One region of the Sphingomonas sp. LM7 genome, then DNA from elsewhere that is predicted to be linked to it. Evidence: riboswitches for the same ligand, from Rfam matches in the RefSeq annotation. Region 1 holds a riboswitch; each other region holds the start of a gene.
The links. A riboswitch is a leader RNA that binds a small molecule or an ion and turns the genes downstream of it on or off. The one in region 1 is predicted to bind cobalamin.

Region 1 (4,806 bases):
TAACAGCGAACCTTTCCTTCTGATTATGCCAATTGAACCCATTCAGCGCGGCTTTGCAAGCGTTCGCGGGGCACTTTGCGGCGTGCGTCGGACGCGCTTAGCGCGGCTTCATCGTATCGAACCGCGCTTCGCCGATCTGATCCGCGTTCCTGCTCGCGAACCGATATACCAGCCAGGCGAGCACCAGCGTTGCACCGGAAATCCCGGCGGCGATCGTCACGCTCGCCGCGGTCGGATCGTTCGTCACCACGATTGCCGCAGCAGCCAGGCCCGTCACCAGCACGACGGTCGTCCCGCTCTTTGCAGGCGAGGGCTCGGCGACAGAGCTGGGGTTTTGGGGCCGCAACGCCGATAAGGTGACGAAACACACTATCCACACCAACCCCACGAACTGACGCGCGTCCCGAAGGTCGGTGAGCGACGGGCTGTAATGTTCGATATAGGCGGCGGCGACGTAGGCGCCGGCAGTGAACCACGACGCCGCATTGAAGAAGCGCGCCGCATATTTCCTCATCCGGCGCCCAGTCATCCTTCGCCCCCTCGATGCACATCCTGATAGCCGAGCTCGACCTCCGCAACCCATGCCACGCATTCTACCCGAGGCTGGCAGTGCGCAAATCCACTTGTGACGCCGCCCGGCTCCGTTAAGCCGTGCCCAGGCATGCACAGGGGACGGACGGCGAATGTACGCACTATTGGGAATGGCGGCAGCCGCGATGCTCGCGTCGCCCGTAGCGCTGGGGCCCGTACCACAAGCCCGGGTCCTGCCCACGGCGGAGACGCCGCTGCAAGTCGCCGATGCCTTCGACCGCGCGCAGTTGACCAGCGACGCGGCGGCGCTCGAACGGATGGTCGCCGACGACCTGATCTTCATCGACGGCAGCGGCAAGCGTCTCGACAAGCGCGGCTTCATTGCCGGCTGGACCGCACCGGGCGATCGCTTCGATCCGGCCGTGCTGCTTGACCGCCGCGTGGTCGCGCTCGGCCCAGACGCATTCCTCGTCACCGCAGAAACCACTCTCACCGGCAGCTCGGACGGCACGCGCTTCGCCAGCGCCCTGCGCTTCACCGACATTTTCCGCCGGATCGATGGTCAGTGGCGCGCCGTCCACATCCAGGTCACCCGCCTCCCGGTCGCCAGGTGATGCTCAAGCCGCTGCTCGCTGCCTGCGCCTTGCTCGCCTGCGCCGCCGCCCTCGCCAACGACAGCACCGCCGAGCTCGCTGCCGGCGGACTGGTCCTGACCAGGACCGACGCGATCGAGATGCGCTCGGAGGACCTCCACATCTCGCGAAGCCAGATCCGTGTCCGCTATCAGTTCGTCAACACCAGCGGGCGCGACACCACGGTGCGCGTCGCCTTCCCGCTTCCCGCGATCGGCGGGCCGGGCTTCTTCGACGGCGATGTCGCGATCCCCATCGACGGCACCGACAATTTCCTCGGCTTCTCCACGCAAGTCGATGGCAAGCCCGTTGCGATGGAGATCGAGCACAAGGCGCTGGTCGGCACCACCGATCGAACCGGCTGGCTGCGCGCCAACGCGATTCCGCTGCGCCCCCACGCCGACGAGACGGAGACCGCGCTCGCCCGCCTTACGCCCGCCAGACGCCGCGAGGCGGTCCAGCTCGGCCTGATCGACGACAATGACCGCCCCGGCTGGACGCTGCAGACCACCTATCACTGGCTCCAGCGCTTCCCTGCCGGCATGCCGGTGGCGATCGAGCATGTCTATCGCCCCTCGGTCGGCGGCACCGTCGCCACCCTGCTCGGCAGCGACGCGAAGGACCCCAATATCGCGCGCTACTGCGTCGATCCCCCGCTGCTCGCCACGCTGCGCGCCGCGGAAGCCAAGCAACGCCACTATCGCGAGAACTGGGTCGATTATATCCTCGTCACCGGCGGCAACTGGAAGAAGCCGATCGGCAGCTTCCGCCTCGTCGTAGACAAGGAAGACCCGCGCGACCTCGTCAGCTTCTGCGGCGACGGCGTCCGCAAGATCGGGCCAACCCGGTTCGAGATGCGCAAGACCAATTGGCGCCCCGATCGCGACCTGGCGGTGCTGTTCCTGGCGCCCGCCGCCCTATAACACCCCCTTGCGCCCCGCGCGCACGGGCCTAGGCAAGGCGCCATGGATTTCGACGACCAGCTTCGCCGCTATTTCGGGAGCGCCGACCCCGCGACGCTCAACCCCGACGCGCTCGCCGAGGGCACCGAGCGCATCCGCGTCGATCTCGGCCTCGAAAAGGACCGCAACCGCCGCTTCGCCTTGTGGGCGCTGCTCCACATCCTCGGCAGCGCCCCCGATCTCGACGTCGCGTTCGCCGACGAAGCCGATCGCGAAGCCGCGCGCAACTTCATGGACCTGTTCGCCGCCGATCAGGCCGAACCAGACGCTTGACGGCGACCCCGATGGCGCGGAAGGCGGAACCGTCGAGGTTCTCCGCCGCGTCGCTGCGTCGGAGCTAAGACGGGAAGCCGGTGCGATGCCGGCGCTGCCCCCGCAACTGTAAGCGGTGAGCGGCGGTCGATGCGTGTCACTGGCGGGTTCACTCGCCGGGAAGGCCAGACCGTTCGTGTCGATCCGCGAGCCAGGAGACCTGCCTCGGCGCGATAACGACCCACCGGCGGGGTGCCCGGTTCGGCCGCTTGCCCCGCCGTGGCCGGCTCGCCGGCGGCGTGCGTCCGGTGCGTGCGCCTGCCTATCCCGCCTCCGAAGGCAGGAAAAGCATGACCGATACCGATAGTCCCGTCCGCCTGATCGACATGGTGTTTCCGGGCGACACCAACCATCACGGCACGCTGTTCGGCGGCGTCGCGCTCGCCCACATGGACAAGGTCGCGTTCCTCGCCGCGACGCGCCACGGCCGCGCGCCGTTCGTCACCGCCGCCTCCGAGAAGATCGACTTCGCCGCCCCTGCCAGGGCCGGCGACATGGTCGAGGCGACCGGCCGCGTCGTCCGCGTCGGCAATGCCTCGCTCGATGTCGAAGTCGAGCTGGTCGCGGAAAATCCCGTGTCCGGCGAGCGCCGGCCCTGCACGCGCGGCCGCTTCACGCTCGTGGCGGTCAGGGGCCCGGACACGCGCCTGCCCTTGCCGCCGCTCCCCGCCGCGCGGCCCGAGCAGCCCGGCGATATCCTGCGCATGGCCGAGATGGTCTTCCCGCCCCAGACCAACCATTACGGCACGCTCTATGGCGGCGACGCGCTCAAGATGATGGGCAAGGCGGCCTTCATCGCTGCCTCGCGGCGCGCCCGCGCAGTAATGGTGATGGCCGCATCCGACCGGATCGACTTCGCCTCGCCGATCCGCGCCGGCGAGATGGTCGAACTCGCCGCGCGCGTCCAGATGACCGGACGAAGCTCGCTGCGCGTCGGCGTCGAGCTGTGGGCCGAGAACCTGATGACCGGCGAGCGACGCCAGTCCGCCACTGCTGTGTTCACCATGGTCGCCGTCGACAGCGAGGGCCGGCCGAAGCAATGGCATGCGGAGTAACTTCTTACCCTAACGGCCTGCCAGTTGCATATATCGTATACGATGATACTTCTGCGTTCACGGCGGAGGCGGGGAAGGCGGCGCGTGGAGTTCAGAGGTGCGGCGCCCCCGTCCCGGAGGGCGGGCAAGCGCGATCTACTGTGCGCGATTGCCGCGGCACTCGGTACGCCCTTCGCAATGCCGGCCGTTGCCCAGGAAAGCGTGCCCGAGCAGCCGGACGCCGACATCGTCGTGCGGGCCAGCCGGTTGCCCGGCTCGATCGACACCGATGTCCTGCCAACCATGCGGCTCGATGCCGACGCGATCCGCAAGCTCGGCGTCGTCGGCGCAGCCGAACTGGTCAAGAAGCTGGGCCTCGCCCCCGACGGCGCGCAGCCTATCTACACGCTCAATGGCCGCCTGCCCGCCAGCACGTTCGAGATATTCGAGATGCCGATGGAAGCCTTTCGGCAGTTCGAGAGCTTCCCCGCGTCGGTCGCGACCAAATTCGGCTATCCGCCCACCCGCAAGGTGCTCAATTTCATCACCAAGGACCGGTTCGGCGCAGTCGAGCTCAAATCGAACTACCAGGCCGCGACCGAAGGCGGCTCGGCAAATCACAGCGAAACCGCGGGCATCACGCGCATCCGCAACCAGCGCCGCCTGACCCTGACCGGAAGCTATACCGGAACGTCCGAACTGCGCCAGAACGAACGCCGCATCGTGGCGGACCCGGCGCTGTATTTCGATACGATCGGCAATGTGACGGGCGCAGCGGGCGGCGCGATCGATCCGCGCCTCACTGCATTGGCCGGCGGCCCGGTCCTCGTCGCGCCGGTCCCGTCCGATCCCGCCGGCCGCGGCGATCTGGCGGCGTATCTCGACAATGCGGGGACCCCGCGCATCACCGATACCGCCGCGTTCCGCACGCTCATTCCGAACCAGCAAAGCTGGAAGCTGGGCGGCGCGATCGCCAGCCCGATCGGCAGCAATACCACAGCATCCTTTGCGGCATCGCTCGAGCGAAAGCGCGAACGCTCCGTCCAGGGATTGCCGGCTGCGATCCTGCCGATTGCTGCGGCCAATCCCTATTCTCCGTTCGACGCCGATATCCTGCTCCATCGCTACCTCGACGAAGCAGGGCCGGTCCGCCAGCGCACCACCAGCACGATCGCCCGTGCCGCGCTGGGAGGATCCGGCACGTTCAGCGGATGGGGCTGGAACCTCACGGCCAGCATCGATCGGCAACAGCTCGAATCGGTCACGCGCGGCAATGTCGATATTGCCGGACTCACGGCCCGGATCGCCGATGGCACAGACCCCTTTGCGCGTTTC
Region 2 (4,806 bases), 1.6 Mb from region 1:
AGAGACCGATGCGGCCGAGCGCGTCGTTGGCGGGCATGTTGGGCGGCGCGTGGAACAGGTAACTGACATTGTCGCGCCAGCGCACGCCCATCGCGACGGTATGGCCGAAGCGGCGCAGCTCCTCGAGCGCCGGCAGCGATCGGCGCAGCAGCCCCGAAGCGAACAGGCTCTGCGCGGCGAGCACGGTCATCCCCGCGCCGGCGCGGTATTTGCGGTCGGACGTCTGCCGCGCGATACCGAGATAGGCGAGCGTCTTGAGCAGGCGATTGACGCGCGTGGTCTCCATGCCGACGCGCCGCGCTACTTCGCGGCAGCCGACCGGATCGCGCGAGATGGCGAGCGCCTGGAGGACGGTGATGCCATCGATCAGGCTCTGGTTGGGCTGTGCGCCTGCCTTGGCGCGCCCGCGCTTCGCACGCTCGTCCGCCGCGGGACCGGGAGGTGTTGCTGTCATAGGGGGTATGCTAGCCGTTGTCCGCGCGAGCGTCCACGGCGATGCGAAACACTGCAGCTTTGTCGTTGCTATAAAAGCTTCATGGGCCTAGGCTGTCTGCAACCAGGAGAGGGGAGCCCAAGTGCCCGACAATCGCATTCGCTCGATCGACGTGTTTTCGGTGAAGATCCCGCAGGAGGCGACCTACCTCGGCGCGCTCGGCCCTGGCGAAGCGGTCAACACGCGCGGCTATATCGTGCGCCGCGGCAACCGCACCGTCTATCCGGTCGAGATGCGTTCGCTGGTGGTGCGCGTCACGCTCGAATCGGGGCTGGTCGGCTGGGGCGAGACTTATGGCCTGGTCGCGCCCAAGGCGCTGCACGCGCTGATCGAGGACCTGATCGCGCCGTTCGTCGCCGGACGCACGCCCTATGACGTGCAGGCGATCTGGGACGACCTCTACGATCTGATGCGCGTGCGCGGCTATACCGGCGGCTTCTGGCTCGACGCGATCGCCGCGGTCGACATCGCGCTGTGGGACCTGTTCGGCAAGCTGACCGGATTGCCGTTGAACCAGCTTCTCGGCGGGCGGCATCACGATCGCATTCCGGCGTATATTTCGGGGCTGCCGCGCAAGACGCTCGACGAACGGGTCGCGCTGGCAAGGAGCTTCGTCGATCAGGGCTTCGGCGCGGTCAAGATCGCCGCAGTGGTGACCTATGGCAGCCTGGTCCAGGAGATTGCGGCATTGCGCGAGGCACTGGGCCCCGATGTCGCGCTGATGCTCGACTGCCACTGGATGTATTCGCCCGCCGACGCGATCGCGCTGATCGAGCGGCTACGGCCCTATGACCTGCGGTTCATCGAGGCGCCGTGCAAGACCGAGGATGTCGCCGGGCTCGCCGACATCGCCGCGCATTCGCCGATCCCCGTCGCTGCGGGCGAGGAGTGGCGCACCGTCTATGACGCCCGCGCTAGGCTGGAGCGGCGTGCCGTGGGGATCGTGCAGCCGGAGATGGGACATACCGGCGTCACCCAATTCATGCGCATGTCGCAGCTTGCCCAGGCCTTCCACGCGCAGGTCATTCCGCACGCCACGATCGGCGCGGGAATCTTCGCCGCCGCCAGCCTTCATGCCTCGGCGACGCTGACCAACCTGCCGTGGCACGAATATCAGCACAGCATCTTCCCGCATTCGGCTTCGCTGATGACGGGCAGGCTAGAATGCGAGGCGGGCTATTTCGCGATTCCCGAGGGTCCGGGGTTGGGCGTCGAACCCAACGAGCGCTTCTGGGCCAATGCGACCCAGCTCAGCTGAACGCATCATATAAAGAGATCTTTATATCTTGCTTGACGGGGCCGGCGCGTGGTGCGATCCAGCGCGGGTCAAGGTTCTTCGGCCGGGGCGTGCCCTGCGTCGAAGCTAAGACGGGAAGCCGGTGAAATACCGGCGCTGCCCCCGCAACTGTAAGCGGTGAGCTGTGGTCCACGATGTCACTGAGGCTTGCCTTGGGAAGACGGACCGTCAGCTGTGACCCGCGAGCCAGGAGACCTGCCTTCGACGCGATAACGTCCACCGGCGGGGTGCCCGGGCTGGCCGCTTGCATGTCGCTGCGGGCCGTCCCGGAGCGTGTGCTCGTGTCTGGTCCAAGCCTTCCGCCTTTCTTCGGGGTTGAAGAGCATGACCGTCACTGTTGCAACACTGGGTTTTCCGCGCATCGGGCCGCGGCGCGAGCTCAAGCACGCGCTCGAGGCATATTGGAGTGGCAAGGCCACGAAGGCCGAGCTTCTCGACGCCGCCTCCGGGCTGCGCACCGCCGCCTGGGCGCGGCAAAAGGCGCTCGGTGCCGACTGGCTGCCCTCTAACGACTTCTCGCTTTACGATCATGTGCTCGACACCAGCGTGATGCTCGGCGCGATTCCCGAGCGCTACCGCAGTGCCGATGGCGAGGCGGATCTCGCGACCTATTTCGCGATGGCACGCGGGACCACCGGAGATCATGACGATGGCTGTGGCCACGGCAGCGTCACTGCGTGCGAAATGACCAAGTGGTTCGACACCAATTACCATTATCTCGTGCCCGAGCTCGTCGCGGGGCAGAAGCTTGCGCTCAACCGGCTCAAGGTGATCGAGGAATATCGCGAGGCCAAGGCGCAGGGATATGAGACGCGGCCTGTGCTGCTCGGGCCGGTGACCTGGCTGAGCCTCGCCAAGGGCCGCGATGTCGATCCGTTCGACGCGCTCGACGAAGTGCTGGGGCTCTATTCGGTGATCCTCGGGCATCTCGCCCAGGCCGGCGCGGAATGGGTGCAGATCGACGAGCCGGTGCTCGTACTCGATCTCGACGAGAAGCAGCGGCGGGCGCTGACCCGGGCCTATGCCAAGCTGTCGCGCTGCGGACCCAAGCTGATGCTGAGCACCTATTTCGGTGGGCTGGGCGACAATCTGTCGTTCGCGGCGGCGCTGCCCGTGGCCGGGCTGCATGTCGATCTGGTCCGCGCGCCCGAACAGCTCGATCCGCTGCTCAAGGCGGCGCCCAGGGGGCTGCTGCTGTCGCTGGGAGTGATCGACGGGCGCAATGTCTGGCGTGCCGATCTCGACGCGCTGCTGGCGCGGATCGAGCCGATCGCCGCGACGCGCGACCTGGTGCTCGCGCCGTCCTGCTCGCTGCTCCATGTGCCGGTCGACCTGGCGCTGGAGAAGAAGCTCGATGCCGAGGTCACGCAATGGCTCGCCTTTGCGGTGCAGAAGGTCGAGGAGCTGACGCTGCTCAAGCGTGCGCTCAACGAGGGGCGCGACAGCGTCGCCGGGGAGCTCGCCGAGGCATCGCGGGCGGCGGCCAATCGCAAGGCCTCGCCGCGGGTGCACAATGCCGCGGTCGGCGAGCGCGTGGCGGCGATCACCGCGGAGATGCATGCGCGCGCGTCGGACATTGCCGAGCGGCTTGCCGCGCAGGCTGCGGTGCTCGACTTGCCGGCCTATCCGACGACGACGATCGGTTCGTTCCCACAGACTGCCGAGGTTCGCAATGCCCGTGCGCGGTTCAACCGTGGCGAGCTCGATGCGGCCGCTTACGAGACTTTCCTGCGGGAGGAGACCGCGCGGGCGATTGCCTGGCAGGAGGAAGTGGGGCTCGACATGCTCGTCCATGGCGAGTTCGAGCGCAACGACATGGTCCAGTATTTCGGCGAGAAGCTGTCGGGCTTCGCGTTCACGGTGAACGGCTGGGTGCAGAGCTATGGCTCGCGCTGCGTGCGGCCGCCGATCCTGTACGGCGATGTCTCGCGGCCGACGCCGATGACCGTAGAGTGGTGGCGCTATGCCCAGAGCCTGACGGACAAGCCGGTCAAGGGCATGCTCACCGGGCCGGTGACGATCCTCAACTGGTCCTTCGTCCGCGACGACCAACCGCGAGCCGACTCGTGCAGGCAGATCGCGCTCGCCATCCGCGACGAGGTGATCGACCTCGAAGCGGCGGGGTGCAAGGCGATCCAGATCGACGAAGCGGCGCTGCGCGAAGGGCTGCCGCTGCGCCGCCGCGACTGGCAGGCCTATCTCGACTGGGCGGTGGACAGCTTCCGGCTCTCCGCGGCGGGGGTGGGCGACGCGACCCAGATCCACACCCATATGTGCTATTCGGAGTTCAACGACATCCTGCCCGCGATCGGGGCGATGGACGCCGATGTCATCTCGATCGAGACCGCCCGCTCGCAGATGGAGCTGCTGGAGGGCTTTGCCGCCTATCGCTATCCCGGCGCGATCGGGCCCGGGGTATACGACATCCACGCGCCGCGGGTGCCCGGCGAGGAAGAGATGGTGGCGCTGATGCAGCTCGCCCAGCTGCACCTGCGGCCCGACCAGCTGTGGGTGAACCCCGATTGCGGGCTCAAGACGCGGAAATGGGCCGAAGTGACGCCCGCGATCGAAGCGATGGTCGCCGCGGCGCGGACGTTGCGCGCCGCGGCGTGAGACGGGCCGGCGCGCAGGGGTTGGGCTCTGCGCGCCGGTCTCATTTTGCCCTCACCAGCGGGTGCCGGCCGCGGACATCGTCGAGCAGGCGCTCGATGATCGCATTCTCGCCGTTGCTGCCCGAGGGGGCGACCGACCAGTTGCAATGCGGGTGCGTCTCGGCGCTGTAGACGCGGATCTTGCCCAGCGCCGCGCGCCAGTCGCGCTTGCTGCCGCCGGCCTTGCGGACCAGCGCGGTCACCAGCAGGTCCTGGAGTTCGAGCGCGGTCATCACTCGTTCGGGCGGCCGCCCGGCTTCCATTCGGGCTTCGCCTTGCTGTCCGCCAGGCTGCGCAGCGGGGCGACCAGCGACTGGATCGCGCGGGCCATGAAGGGCAAGTCGAGCTTGTCGATCGTATCCTCG
Region 3 (4,806 bases), 2.0 Mb from region 1:
CGTACACTGCGAAGCGATCGCCGATCGGCATCTCGGCGCGGATGCTGCCGAGCGCGAAGCCATCGATCGGAGTGAAGTTGCCCTGATCGTTGAAGCTGTCCCCGACGATCGTCACCGTGCCTCCCAGCGAAAGCCCGAACGGCAGGCGGTAATCGGCCGAGAGACTGGCGGTGTCCTGCGGACGGCGCGCCAGCTGGTTGCCTTCATAGCCCGCCGAACGGTTCTCGGCGTCGGTATAGGTGTAGTTGGCGGTGACGGTAAACGCCTCGACCGGCTTGAGCGCGAGTTCGATTTCGACGCCCTCGGCGCTGGTGCGGGCGATATTGGCGTAGGTGAAGCTGACCAGGTCGAAGTCGATCTGGTTGCGGGTGTCGCGGTGGAACCAGGTCACGCCCAGCTTCGCCGCGCCGCCGAGCGCCGACTGCTCGATGCCGGCTTCCCAGCTCTTGGCGGTCTCGGGCTGGAGGGTGTCGGTGCCGTAGAAGGGCGCGAACAGCTGATAGAGCGTCGGCGCCTTGAAGCCCTCGCCATAGCTGGCGCGGAGCAGGGTATTGTCGAGCGGCTTGACCGCGGCATTGACGCCCCAGGTCGTCTGCCCGCCAAAGCGGCTGTGATCGTCGTTGCGGATGCCCGCGGTGAGCGTCACCGCTTCGACCGGCGTGACGATCGCCTGCCCGTAGAAGCTGGTGATGTCGGCGCGGTACGTATCGGCGCCGTCATAGAAGCGCAGATTCTCGCGCTCGGCACCGAAGGTCACGCGGAGCTGGTCGACCAGCTTTGCGTCGCCGCGATATTCGTAGCGCTCGCTACGGCCGCGATAGAGATAGGCGGGGCCGTCGCCCGGGATCGACGGATCGAAGCCGTCGCGGTTGATGTCGGCGATGGTGAAGGCGACGCGGTTCGAAAGTGGACCGAAATCAGCGAACAGCCCGGCATAGCCATACAGCTCCTGCCCGGTGGTATATTCGTCGGTGTCGGCGAAGCTGTACGCCGGGGCAGGGAAGCCGTCGATCTCGAGACGCGAATTGGCGTAATAGCCGCGCAGGTCGGCGCCGAAGCCCGGTGCGAACTCGACGCGAAGGCGGCCGCTGGCATTATATTGACGATAGCCGTCGGCTTCGGTGCCCGAGGCGGCCTGCGAGACGCCGTCGGTGCGGAAATAGCCGCCGGTCAGCGCGCCCTGGACCGTATCATTGCCCGCTGCGATCGCGGCGTTGGCAGAGATCTGATCGGCATAGCCATATTCGGCATTGGCGCGCGCCGCGATGCCGTCCACCGGCGCCTGCGTCACGACATTCACCACGCCGCCCAGCGCCTGGCTGCCCCAGATCACCGAGTTGGGCCCGCGCAGGATCTCGACACGCTCGACTGCGCTGGTGAGCAAGTTGCCGAAGTCGAACGCCGCGCTGGGCGAGGAGGGATCGTTGGCGCGGACGCCGTCGATCAGCACCAGCGTTTGCGCATCCTCGGCGCCGCGAATGCGCACTGCGGTGAGCGCGCCGGGGCCGCCGTTGCGCGTCGAAGTGACGCCCGGGGTGGTGGCGAGCAGATCGGACAGCGAGACGGTCTGGCGCGTCTCGATCGTCGCGCGGTCGAGCACGGTGATCGAACGGCCGGTAGTCTCGGCTTCCTGCTCGACGCCCGATGCGACGACGACGATCTGGTCATCGTCCGATTGGGCATGCGCCACGGCCGGCAGCAATGCGGCCGAGGCATAGAGAAACAGCTTGAACTTGGTCACGGTAAGACACCTTCGTCAGGGGTCGTCTCGCCGAAAGCTGGCGCGGCGACCCGGTTAAACGGTGTCGCTCACGCAAGGGCATAGCCCTCGTTCGCCCGGTGCACCCCGCCCGCGCAAAGGAATCGACTGTGACTGGCAGGTCTCCTGGCTCCCGGGTCACTGCATTCGCGCCGCCTTCCCGGAAAAACTCCAGTGGCATGATGACGCTAACGCTCGCCGGTTACAGTTGCGGGGGCAGCCTCGGGTTTGAACCGAGTTCCCTTTTCATCCCCCTCGCAGGGGACACCCGTCACGGCCGCGGCCTCTACGCGGGGCGTGCGCTCGCTGCAACTGCGAAAAAATTCCAATTGTCACGGTTGTGTAACCAACGGTGAAGTCCGCGTTTACCAGCACGGCGTAGGGCAGGGGCCATGAAGGTCGCCCAACTTGCTCCGCAGCCAGACCCGAATCCGGGCTGGCTCACCGATGCCGAAGCCGATCCGCCCTGGCTGACGCTGGAGGATTCGCTGTTCAAGGCAGTCGATCTGTTCAACTCGGACACCGACCTGCGGCTGATGCCGGTGGTCGATGCGTCGCACCGCCCGGTCGGCGCGATCTTCGAGAAGGACGTGCGGCGCCTGCTGCTCAATCCGTTCGGCCACGCGCTGCTGCGCAATCCCTATTTCGGGCATGGCGTCGTGCGACATGTCCGCGCCTGCCCGGTCGCCGAAGCCGCGACCGATATCGGCGCGCTGCTCCACGCCTATCGCGCGGCAAGCGGCAGCGAAGGGATGATCCTGACGCGGGGCGGCCGGCTGGCGGCAGTGATCGGCAATCGCCGCCTGCTCCATCTCGCGGCAGAATATGAGCGCAGCAGTGCTGCCACCCGCGTCGCGCGCGCCGAGCGGATCGAGCGCGCCAGCGAGCGGTTCGAAGGCGAAGTCGCGACGCTGGCGCAGGCACTGGGTGGGCTGTCGGCGGAGCTGCAGCGCAGCGCCGCATCGAGCGCGGATCGCGCCGCCGAAGTGGGCAACCGCGCCGTCGCAGTTGCTTCGGCCGCGTCGCAGACCAGCGACAATATGCGCGAGATCGCCGCGCGCGGGCGCGAGCTGGCGGGCTCGCTGGAGCATATCGAAAGCAGCACCCAGGCCGCCGAAGCCGCGGCGGGCAAGGTATCGGCGCTGGTCCGCGCCGGCAGTGCCCGCACCCGCGAGCTGCACCGCGCGGCGCAGACGATCGATTCGGTGATCGCGCTGATCAGCGACATTGCCGGGCAAGTGAACCTGCTGGCGCTCAACGCGACGATCGAGGCAGCGCGCGCGGGCGAGGCGGGGCGGGGCTTCACCGTGGTCGCCAACGAAGTGAAGCAGCTGTCCAACCAGACCGGAGTCGCCGCGGGCAGAATCGCCGCGCATGTCGACGAGATCCGCCGGGGCATCGACGATGTCACGCTGGGCCATGTCCAGGTCGAGGACGCGATCGCATCGATGGTCGACCTTGCCGCGGGCGTCCAGGCGGCGATCGTCGCGCAGGAAGGCGCCACGCGCACGATCGCGCGCAATGTCGAGGAAGCAGTGGGTGCCAGCACGGCGATCCGCAACGATGTCGAGGCGATCGGCGGCACGTCGCGCGTGGCTTCGGACAGCGCCGGGGACATGCATGCGCTCGCCGCGCGGCTGCATCATGATGCGGGTGCGCTCTCGACGGAGCTGGAGGCCTTCCTCGCCGAGCTACGCCGCGCCTGACCTGCCGGCGCTTCCGCTATCTCATTGAGAAGGTGGAACGGGCGGCGCGGGGCGGCGTTGTGGCACGCGAGGAGGACCCCTGAATGAAAAAGCTTCACTTGATCTTGGGATTCACGTCTGCGCTCGCGCTTTCGGCGTGCGGCGGCAACGAGACCACCACGACCACAACCAACACGGTCACTACCGATAACGGCGTCGTCGTGCCGGCGGACGCCAATCTGGCCGACAATGCGCTGACCACCGGCGAGCCGCTGTCGCCGGCGCAGAAATTCGTCAATGAAGTCGGCGCGAGCGACTATTTCGAAGTCGAGGCCGGCAAGATCGCGCAGGACAAGGCCAAGGCCCAGACGCTGAAGGATTTCGGCAAGCTGATGGTCGAGCACCACAATGCTTCGACCGAGAAGCTCAAAACCGCCGCCGGCAAGGCGAGCCCGGTGATCGCGCCCAACCCGGCGCTCAACACCGAGCAGGAAGCCAATCTCGAAGCGCTGCGCCAAGCTGACGACGCGGCATTCGACGCGCTCTACAAGACCCAGCAGGTCGCGGCGCACGAAAAGGCGCTGGCGGCAGTCAAGGCCTATGCCGCGGGCGGCGAAGTCGCCGAGCTCAAGGCATTCGCCAAGGAAGCCGAGAAAGTGGTCCAGGCGCACCTGACCAAGATCAAGAGCCTGTAACCCCCGTTCCAGGCTCTCGAGAGAGGCGTCGTCCGATCGGGCGGCGCCTCTTTTCTTTGGAGTTCAAGCCGCCTGTTCCTGCGCGACATCGGGCACCGCACGCGGCCCGGTCGCAGCGGCGTCGTTGCCGACGCGCTTGAGCCGGCCGTCGACATGGCCGCCATTCTCGATCGTGATGTCCTCATATTCGACATCGCCGAGGATCCGGGCCGAGCGCTCGACAGTCAGGTGCCGCACGCGCACGCTGCCTTCGACCGTGCCGGCGATCCGCGCCGTGTCCGCCGTGACGCCGCCGACGATTCGGCTTTCCGGGCCCTGGACGAGGTTGCCGCACTCGACATCGCCTTCGATGCTGCCGTCGATATGCAGGTCGGCGGTCGCCCGGACGTTGCCGGTCACTGCCATGTCGGGACCGATCACCGAGAACATGCCGCGTCCCCGGCCATTGCCCTGGCCCGATGCCGAACGCTCCTCGCGGCCCTTGCTGCTGAACACAGGCTCACTCCCCCAATACGGGACTCGAAGTCCGTTCCGGATGCGTAGCATGAGTGGGGGCATCCGGCAGACCCCAGAATGCGACGAACGGCTCGTCGCGGAGATTGTCGTTGGCCGCGGGCCGTGTGGCGTGGCGAATCATCAGTGTCGCGGCGGCCAGCATCGCCAGCGC

Region 2: linked by a shared signal. The riboswitch ahead of metE (5-methyltetrahydropteroyltriglutamate--homocysteine S-methyltransferase) and the one ahead of BXU08_RS08280 (acyl-CoA thioesterase) in region 1 are both predicted to bind cobalamin.
Region 3: linked by a shared signal. The riboswitch ahead of BXU08_RS18370 (TonB-dependent siderophore receptor) and the one ahead of BXU08_RS08280 (acyl-CoA thioesterase) in region 1 are both predicted to bind cobalamin.

What each region holds. Positions count from the first base shown of each region.
Region 1 covers NZ_CP019511.1:1,820,820-1,825,625, forward strand. The annotation lists gene BXU08_RS08260 (hypothetical protein) at 98-529, opposite strand; gene BXU08_RS08265 (nuclear transport factor 2 family protein) at 684-1,145, shown strand; gene BXU08_RS08270 (DUF4424 domain-containing protein) at 1,145-2,086, shown strand; gene BXU08_RS08275 (hypothetical protein) at 2,129-2,398, shown strand; cobalamin riboswitch at 2,417-2,620, shown strand; gene BXU08_RS08280 (acyl-CoA thioesterase) at 2,728-3,492, shown strand; gene BXU08_RS08285 (TonB-dependent receptor domain-containing protein) at 3,670-4,806, shown strand, end outside.
Region 2 covers NZ_CP019511.1:250,295-255,100, forward strand. The annotation lists gene BXU08_RS01115 (IclR family transcriptional regulator) at 1-454, opposite strand, end outside; gene BXU08_RS01120 (mandelate racemase/muconate lactonizing enzyme family protein) at 576-1,751, shown strand; cobalamin riboswitch at 1,806-2,008, shown strand; gene metE (5-methyltetrahydropteroyltriglutamate--homocysteine S-methyltransferase) at 2,115-4,403, shown strand; gene BXU08_RS01130 (hypothetical protein) at 4,444-4,674, opposite strand; gene BXU08_RS01135 (M28 family metallopeptidase) at 4,674-4,806, opposite strand, start outside.
Region 3 covers NZ_CP019511.1:3,957,811-3,962,616, forward strand. The annotation lists gene BXU08_RS18370 (TonB-dependent siderophore receptor) at 1-1,741, opposite strand, end outside; cobalamin riboswitch at 1,858-2,046, opposite strand; gene BXU08_RS18375 (methyl-accepting chemotaxis protein) at 2,152-3,465, shown strand; gene BXU08_RS18380 (DUF4142 domain-containing protein) at 3,549-4,139, shown strand; gene BXU08_RS18385 (polymer-forming cytoskeletal protein) at 4,203-4,634, opposite strand; gene BXU08_RS18390 (hypothetical protein) at 4,639-4,806, opposite strand, start outside.